2 regions of the Leuconostoc fallax genome follow, and region 1 is predicted to be linked to the other one. Evidence: riboswitches for the same ligand, from Rfam matches in the RefSeq annotation. Region 1 holds a riboswitch; the other holds the start of a gene.
The links. A riboswitch is a leader RNA that binds a small molecule or an ion and turns the genes downstream of it on or off. The one in region 1 is predicted to bind lysine.

Region 1 (4,872 bases):
GAGTAACAATGGACTGTGACCGGACGCTTTTTTCATGATGAGTTATGATCTTTCTGTTAAATTAGTATAATGCACAATGCATTTAGTATAGCAAGGTACACTATCAAAATGTGCGTAGATGTCAGTTAATGCACATGCTAGATAATGGTTGACTGCATAATGCTATCGAAATAGGTTAAAATATAGTAAATTGGTTGAGGCGGTGAACAGAACGATGAAACGATCAAAGACATATCAGATCGTCTATGAAGTGCTCAATGCTGTCACGCACGGCTTGGGATTTATTATGGCGGTTATTGGTGGTATAGCGTTAATATTACATATTTTCAGAGAACCAGTTAGTGTTCTTGAAGTTGTTGCCATTGCAATCTATATTGGTACGGTTGGTTTCTTTTTATTGGCATCAACATTATTTCATTCATTGATTTTTACAAAAGCTGCAAAAGTATTTCAATTTTTTGATCATGCTGGAATTTATCTTGTCATCTTAGGCACCTATACCCCCTATACATGGTTACTGCTGGGGAATTGGATTGGATGGAGTATTTGGGGTGCCATTCTAGCATTAACTATTGCTGGCCTGACTTATGATTTATTTTTTGTTGGGCGGTGGCCATGGGTATCGGTAACAATTTATCTTGTCATGGGTTGGCTGATTATTTTAGCTATGCCAGTATTGTGGGGGATTTTATCGCATACAGCTTTCTGGTTATTATTAGCTGGTGGTATTGTTTACTCTCTTGGCACGATTTTCTATTTGGTTCCCAAAATTCCAATGGGTCATGTTTATTGGCATGTTTTTGTCCTTGTGGGTGCGGGGTTAATGTACTTTAGTATATTTATTTCCTTATAAAAAGGAGCAGTTAATCTGCTCCTTTTTATTGATTGGCTTCAATTGTGATTAAATTATGTTCTGAATCGTAGATTTGAAAGGCGATTTTGTGGTTGAAACGTGTATCGCTATGCACGATTTGAATAAAGTTATTACGCAAGTGCGCTTTGAGAACATCTTGATGATCGCGGACAAGTAATTCAATATCAGCAGTGGGTTCTCCAACAACAAATTGAATATCTTGGCCATCAATTGTTAAATGGCGTTGTGATTCATGTCCGGACTGCGGTAAATCAAAGACATCTCGCCAAAAGCGATAGGCGCGATCAATATTACGAGCTGGAATTGTTTTGAGATTTAATTTACGTGGTTTCATAATATATTTATTGTAGCATGAAGCCATGTCATGTTATCTGAAATTTCATGAAAAACATTACGGTATCAGCTGGAAAATAGGGTACAATGGGAACATGGCATTATTAGAAGTAAGTGGCCTATCAATGGCCTACGCAGAAAAAACATTATATGAAGACGCTGAATTTACCCTTAATCTCAATGAACATATGGGCATTGTTGGGCAAAATGGCGCTGGTAAATCAACACTTATCAAGATCTTGACAGGCCAAGAATTACCTTTATCAGGTAAAATAACATGGCAAAAAGGCTTGAAAATTGGTTATTTAGATCAATATGCTGAAATTCCAGAAGAAATGCAACTCGTTGACTTTTTACACACTGCTTATCAAGATTTGTACGATAAGCAAGCACGTATGAATGAGTTATATGCAACTTATGGTAACACTTTTGACGATAAGCTTTTAGAACGCGCAGCACGAATGCAGGAAGAATTGGATGCAGCAGATTTCTACGAACTTGATACGCAAATAGAACGTGTTATTACGGGATTGGGATTAGAAGCCATTGGTCGTGACCGTGTCTTGGCAGAGATGTCTGGTGGGCAGCGTGCTAAAGTTATTTTGGCAAAGTTACTCTTGGAAAACGATGATGTGATCATTTTAGATGAACCAACCAACTATTTAGATGTTTCTCATATTGAATGGTTACAGGATTTCTTGCAATCATTTGAAGGTGCAGCAATGATTATTTCGCACGATTTCGATTTTCTAGACAAGGTCACTAACGCAATTATTGACGTTGCCTTTGGTAAAATCAATAAATATCGTGGTAGTTTTCAAAAGGCGATGCGCCAAAAGGCAGAACGTACGGAACAACAGTTGCGTTCTTATGAAAAACAGCAAGCTGAAATCGATAAAGCCCAAAAGTTTATCGCGAAGAACAAAGCGAGAGCAAGTACTTCAAAGCAAGCGCGTTCGCGTGAAAAGATGTTGGCGCGAATGGATAAAATTGATCCACCATCTGAAAATTTGAAGGCTTCATTTAATTTTCCTTATGTGGAAAGTCAGTCTGCCAATGCTTTGACAGTAACTGATCTATCGGTTGGATACGTCACACCAGTTCTTGAACCCGTAACGTTTAGTATTACAACGCATCAAAAAATTGCCTTTAAAGGTTTTAATGGTGCGGGTAAATCAACGTTGATCAAGTCAATTTTGGGTGTTATTCCTAGTCTTGGTGGTGAAGCACAATTTTCACCATCAGCTAAGATTAATTACTTTGATCAAGATTTGGAATGGGATAATGATCAAAAGACACCACTACAAGAAATGCAAGATCGCTTTCCGACGATGGAGCCTAAGGCGTTGCGTACGCGTTTAGCTGCTGCTGGTATTAACGCAGAAAATGCGATGAAGCCGATGCAACAACTATCCGGTGGTGAGCAGACCAAGGTTAAGCTTGCCATTATGGAAATGGTTCCCAGCAACTTCATGATTTTGGATGAGCCAACGAATCATTTGGATGAACAAACTAAACAAGCTTTGAAACAAGCTTTGCGCAAATTCCCAGGTAATCTGATCGTTGTCAGTCACGAATCATCATTTACGGCAGGATTAGTTGATAAAGAATTAAACGTTGCTGCATTAAGTTATAAGCAAGAAGATTAAGAAAATTCATATATTTTGGTCATCGTGTTTGACATCTAAATCTAATTAAAATATAATAAAAACAGATTAAAATCATAGAGGTTGCTACTGACATGAGTATCCTGTGGAATGTTTACAGACATGGTGAAACAGGGATAAAGGGGATGTAGCCGAAACACCGATACTGTAGGATCGAGTTGTTGGGCTGTTAGTGAATAACTAGCAGACTGTCGCGTTAGCGGGGTGCTATGACAGTTCGATGATGATGTAGAATCCATAACTGCCAAGAGCCGTTATGGTTTTTTTATAAAAATTTTGAGGAGTAATAATGGTTGAAGCAATCACACGCCCGACACGCATCGAAATTTCTAAAAGTGCTATCCAGCACAATATTGAAGTTGTCAAACAAACAGCGGGCGCTACAAAGTTATTTTTAGCGGTGAAATCAAATGGTTATGGCTTAGGATTAGTACCAGTTAGCCAAGCAGCTGTTGCTGGCGGGGCTTATGGCTTAGCCGTAGCCTTGATGGATGAAGCCTTGGCATTACGCGATGCCAGAATTACTGCGCCAATTATAATTCTAGGCATTTCGCCAGCAGAACAAGCTGAGCTTATGGCGGTTCAAAATATTATCACAACAGTTGTCTCACTTGATTGGTTAAAATCCGCAGCGCAGAATTTGAGTGGTGAACAACGTTTAGCGGTATCAATTGGGGTCGACACGGGTATGGGGCGCATTGGTTTTCGAGATCGTGATGCGCTTGCTGAGACGATAGATTATTTGCAGCAACATCAAGATAAATTCGAATATACTGGTTTGTTTACACATTTTTCAGAATCCGATTCTAGTGAAGTTGCGTATTTTCATAAGCAATTAGAACGTTGGCATGCCTTAACGGACGGATTACCAGCCCCTAAATTTTATCATGTGGCTAATTCCGGTGCGGCAATGTATCATGCTGACGAAGTACCACATGATGTTGTGCGCGTTGGTACGGTCGTTTATGGCATGGAACCATCACGTGGCGAACTCAATGATGGCAAGGATTTACAACCTGTGATGACATTGCGTAGCGAAATTAATTTTATGAAGCAATTACCAGCAGGAGAGGGTATCAGTTATTCTCATAAATATACAACCACCGATGATGAGTGGATTGGCACTGTACCCATTGGTTACGGCGATGGTTGGTTACGAAAGATGATGGGATTTAATGTCATTGTCGATGGCCAGTATGTGCCGATTGTTGGACAAGTCGCGATGGATCAACTCATGATTCGTTTACCAAGAGAATATCCACTCGGGACGACAGTAACGTTTATTGGCCGTGATGGTGCATTAGAAAATACGCTTGAAGACGTGGCGACGCATGCTGATTTAGCACCTTGGGAAATTGTGACCGGCTTCCAAGAACGTTTACATCGTATATTAGTAGATTAAAGATAATAGAGGAGAAAAATCATGGCAGAAGTAGGATACAATGTAGCGATTTTGGGTGCAACCGGTGCTGTAGGCACACGATTAATCCAACAATTAGAACAATCCAATGTACCGGTAAAATCAATTAAATTGTTAGCCTCAACGCGCTCGGCTGGGAAAACTTTACAGTTTAAGCAAAAAGATATTGTCGTAGAAGCAACAACACCAGAGAGTTTTGATGGTATTGATCTGGTTTTGGCTTCAGGTGGTGGATCGGTGTCGAAAAAATTTGCACCGGAAGCTGTGAAGCGCGGTGCTGTGGTGGTTGATAACTCTAGTTTTTGGCGGATGAATGATCAGGTACCATTGGTGGTTCCTGAGGTAAATGAGGATGCTTTGTATCAACATCATGGTATTATTGCTAATCCAAATTGTTCAACAATTCAAATGGTGGTTGCTTTGGCACCAATCAAGCAACAATTTGGCTTGAAGCGCGTGATTGTTTCTACTTATCAGGCCGCTTCTGGTGCGGGTCAAACTGCTTGGCAGGAGTTAATGACGCAATCGCAAGCTTATATTAACGGCGAAGAAATGACGGCTGATATTTTGCCTGTCAA
Region 2 (4,872 bases), on a different contig from region 1:
GTACATCGAACGGCGGTATCTGAGCAGTTTCGCGGTCAACATTTAGCGCAAATACTGATGAGTTCATTAATGACGATAGCGTATCATGATGGTTTTAAGGATATTAGAATTGATACACATCCTGACAATTTGGGGATGCAACATGTCATTCAAAAAAGTGGTTTTGACTATCGTGGTATTGTATGGCTCAATGGTGATTCAGGAAATAGCCGTAACAAAAGATGGGCTTATCAAATTGTATTACCATAGATATGTCATTTTCAGTTGACGGCAGGTTCTTTTTTGTATAGACTTACTAAATAATAGCTTGAGAACTAAATAGATGGATCAACATGAACTATCAACCTTTTACTGACATTAAGGGCCTAAGAAATAGCTGATAATAGCTATCTCTTCGGCTTTTTAAATTGCTCATGAGGATGAGGTAATGTGATAAGAAAGGACAATGAAGCGGACAATATTGTTTAGTGGATTTTAATATGAGGTGAAGTATGAAGACGAAGCAGTGGGCAATTGGTATTTTAATATTAAGTAATTTTTTGATTTGTCTGGGGATCAGTATGGTCATTCCAGTCATTCCGTATATCAAAAATTTATTACATTTAACAGCAACGGATATGGGAATTATGAATGCTTTGTATGCCTTTGCTCAATTTTTGGCTTCACCACTAGTTGGCCGTATTTCTGATCGTATTGGGCGTAAGCAGATTATTATATTTGGCTTGTTACTATATGCAATATCAGAGGTGATTTTTGCTCTGGGAAATACGTTGGCAATGCTAAACATCTCAAGAATTGTCGGGGGTATCTCAGCAGCTATGGTCATCCCAACATCAATGGCCTTGGCTTCTGATTTAACAACGATGAAGCAACGCGCTAAAGTGATTGGTTGGTTATCAGCCGCCTTTAGTGGTGGCTTGATTTTAGGTCCTGGTATTGGTGGCGTACTGGCACGCATTGATTATAAATTACCTTTCTGGGGCGCAGCAGTTTTAGGGTTGATCAGTGCCATCGTAGCATTGACGGCATTATCTAATGCACCAATTTCTGAAGATGAAGCACAAGCACAGAATCAAGGTCCCCAATTAGGTAGTTGGGCGGTTATGAAGTCATTTCCGACATCGCTGCTTTTATTATTCTTCATGATTTTAGTGTCATCCTTTGGATTAGCTGGTTTTGAAGGCGTATATAGTATTTATGTCAATAGTGTGCATCATTTTGACTTAGATGATATTGCGATTGTGTTAGTTTTAAATGGTATTATTTCGTTGATTGCCCAAGTTGTGTTCTTTGAACCGTTGGTGAATCGTTTTAAAGAAAGCCGAATTATTCAGTTTTGTTTCTTTTTCGGTTTTATAGGCGTTGTCTTAATTGTTTTTGTTCATGCGAAGTGGTCCGTTATCGTGGCTACACTAATTGTCTTTACTGCATTTGACTTGTTACGGCCAGCAATTACAACCTTGATTACTAAGATGGCGGGTCGCCAACAAGGTCTGGTGAGTGGTATTAACATGTCATTAACGAGTGTTGGTAATGTTGTGGGGCCGATTATGTCGGGGATGCTACTAGATGTTAATCAGCATTATGCTTACCTTGTGGTCGCTGTTATTTTGCTCATTTCGTTCTTTATTGCGTTTTCCATTCGTGACAGACGCATATTTGCGCACTAATTTCACTTTGCTTTTGATGTTGTGACATGATAAAATGCTATTGATATCAAAGAGGTTGCGACTGACAACAGTAATATTATTGAGTGAACCAATCACGCAGAAGTAATATGAAAGGGGAAGTTGCCGAAAGTATGAATTGGTAGTTCATATTTGGGCTAATCGTTAATAGCGGTTGGACTGTCACAAGTGATTGTGGTGCGCTTTGCTAAAAACGTGAACAACGATTTTGGTAGCCTCTTGATGAATGCAAGAGGTTTTTTTATTGCCCTTTTTGACAAAACTTAAATAAAACGTATGCATCGATCATACGTCATAGGAGTAACAATGAGTGAAAATAAAATGAAACGTGGACTGAAAACACGTCACGTTTCCATGATTGCATTAGGCGGTTCAATTGGAACAGGATTGTTTGTTGCCTCAGGTGCAACTGTAGCCCAGGCTGGCCCAATGGGTGCAATGGTAGCCTACATTGCGATGGGCGTCATGGTTTATTTCTTGACAACAAGTTTAGGTGAAATGGCGACTTATTCACCAACATCTGGTAGTTTTTCTGATTATGCCGGCCGTTATGTTGATCCAGCATTGGGGTTTGCAATGGGCTGGAACTATTGGTTTAACTGGGCGATTACCTTAGCTGTTGATATCGTAGCTGTAGGATTGGTGGCTAATTTTTGGTTCCCTGATATACCGAGCTGGATTTTTTCATCTACCGCTCTGGGTCTAATTTTTCTTATTAATCTATTCTCAGTTGGTGCTTTTGGTGAGACAGAATTTTGGCTTTCCATGATTAAAGTGATTACAATTATTGCTTTCTTGTTAATGGGTGTTGCGACAATATTTGGTGTGATTCATTCAAATATCGATGTAATGAAAAATTTGAGTGTTGGACAACACGGGTTCGTTGGTGGTTGGCAGGCAGTTTTGTCGGTCTTCATACTAGCTGGTTTCAGTTTCCAAGGTACTGAATTAATTGGTATTACTGCTGGTGAAGCACAAGATCCCAATAAAAGTATTCCCAAAGCCATTAATCAAGTTTTTTGGCGGATTTTACTATTTTACATCTTTGCGATCTTTGTGATCAGCGCCTTGGTCTATTATCAAGATCCACGTCTATTAAGTGCTTCAACAGAAAACATTGCAGTATCACCATTTACAATTGTCTTTAAGAATGCAGGTATTGCCTTTGCCGCCAGTTTAATGAATGCAGTGATTTTAACATCAATTATTTCGAGTGCAAATTCTGGTTCATATGCCTCAACACGTATGTTATACGCAATGGCGTTGAAGGGTGAAGCACCTAAGATTTTCGCTAAAATTTCAAGTCGTGGTGTGCCGGTCCCAGCACTTATTATGACAACATCTATTGGATTATTAGCTTTTGTGGCTAATGCTAAAGGTGGCGCCGTAGCTTATACTTGGTTAGTGAGTGCAAGTGGATTAACCGGTTTTATTGCTTGGGTTGGTATTGCAATTTCACATTATCGCTTCCGACGTGCTTATATGAAGCAGGGTAAGCGCCTAGAAGATTTACGATATAAGGCAAAATGGTTCCCCTTTGGCCCATTACTTGCTTTGATTATTTCAATCGGTGTGATTGTTGGTCAAGATCCGCATAGTTTTACGACGCTTAACCTTGAAAAGATTGGCTTAACTTATCTGAGTGTGCCATTGTTTATTATTTTGTATGTCACATATAAGATTCGGCATCGTACCAGATTAATTAAATTAGAAGATGTTGATTTAACACCACAAGGACATGACTAAAGTAAAAAGCATAACAGCGCAATGCTGCTATGCTTTTTTTTATTGACCTTTTGTATTTGTAAACGTTAAACTGTAAATAGATTAAATGAAGATTAAATGGAAGAGGCATATGGCTAACAAGCAAGAATGGATTGAATATTTTGAATTAATGCATCATCGCCAACCAACAGCGGATGAAATTTTGGCAGCAATTGAAGCGGGTGATATCAGCCTTAGTCATTCAAAAGTGGCTAATAGTGCGACAACACAACGTGAGCTTTCTCAGGATGTGAATCATGCTTATTCAACAGCTAAACAGCATGCAGGTAATTATTTTGTATGGCTAAAGGATCGTATGATGATGCCGTCCAAGCATGCAATGCTAGACGAGCAGTTCTCGGCTACCTTTTTATGGATCACATATGCATTGGCAAGCTTAGTTGCTGCGTTAACTGTTTGGAATTTTTGCCGTCGTATTGTCAATGCGGCTGCAGCAACAGTTGGCTCCTTTACTGGTACCAGCGATAGTTTGGTTCATGCTGCTAGCCAGTATTTAACATCGGGATTATTAATGCTTTGGATTACATTTGCATTGATTTATTTTGCGGGAGTGCCAATACTAGCCTGGACAACTAAAGTCACTTATCGCTTTTATGATGCGTTGATGCGCTATCTTAATTGGTTTGCGATTGTATTAGGTATTAATATTGTTGCTTTTATTGCATCGTTTTTGATACCGATTACACCGTCAACATTAAATAGTTTAGATAATATGGATAGTGCGATTTATTTCTTAATTGCAACTGTTGGACTGGTGACATTCTTGCTGACTTTAAGTAGTAGTATTTTGGCTATTGGTCAATTTACTTTAGTTAATGCGGCCAACAAGCTTGAAGGCAAAGTTGATACGTTATGGTGGCAATTATGCCAACAAATTGGCACAGGTATCTTAAGTTATTTGATTATTCGTTTTATTGTGGCACCAATGTTTAAAAGTTTGTTTGCAGGATTGGATTTCTAGGAGAATCAAATGACGACAAAAGAAGAATGGCTTAACAACTTTAAAGCAGAGCATGGTCGTGAACCGACAATAGAAGAATTTAGTGCGGCTAAAGCACAACAGTTTAGCACACAAGAACGCGATGATCATCATACAAATGATATAGCACAACAATGGGCACAGCAATTTGAGCAAGAAAATGGTCGACGACCATCAATGCAGGAATTTTCAGCGGCTAAACAGAATGATTTTCAAAAAACAACATCACAAGCTACTGAAAAGCAATCAGCAACAATCGTCTCACGCCCAACGCCACCTATGTCAAAAGGTAAAAAAATAACTTTGATTGTTGTCGCAATCGCAGTGGTTGCCATCATTGCTGGGTACCTTATTGGTAATCATTATTATTCAAGATCAAGTAGCATGGAACGTGCGGTTAAAACGCTTAAAAGTTATGAT

Region 2: it holds a riboswitch for lysine, as region 1 does, so the genes downstream of both, C5L23_RS01230 (amino acid permease) here and alr (alanine racemase) in region 1, are expected to answer to the same signal.

The regions. Positions count from the first base shown of each region.
Region 1 covers NZ_PUFI01000009.1:91,181-96,052, forward strand. Annotated here, with positions in the region: gene C5L23_RS03270 (CynX/NimT family MFS transporter) at 1-36, opposite strand, end outside; gene trhA (PAQR family membrane homeostasis protein TrhA) at 215-853, shown strand; gene C5L23_RS03280 (VOC family protein) at 879-1,208, opposite strand; gene C5L23_RS03285 (ABC-F family ATP-binding cassette domain-containing protein) at 1,303-2,856, shown strand; lysine riboswitch at 2,924-3,092, shown strand; gene alr (alanine racemase) at 3,164-4,276, shown strand; gene C5L23_RS03295 (aspartate-semialdehyde dehydrogenase) at 4,298-4,872, shown strand, end outside.
Region 2 covers NZ_PUFI01000005.1:123,806-128,677, forward strand. Annotated here, with positions in the region: gene C5L23_RS01220 (GNAT family N-acetyltransferase) at 1-249, shown strand, start outside; gene C5L23_RS01225 (MFS transporter) at 492-1,670, shown strand; lysine riboswitch at 1,712-1,881, shown strand; gene C5L23_RS01230 (amino acid permease) at 1,995-3,434, shown strand; gene C5L23_RS01235 (hypothetical protein) at 3,544-4,434, shown strand; gene C5L23_RS01240 (zinc ribbon domain-containing protein) at 4,444-4,872, shown strand, end outside.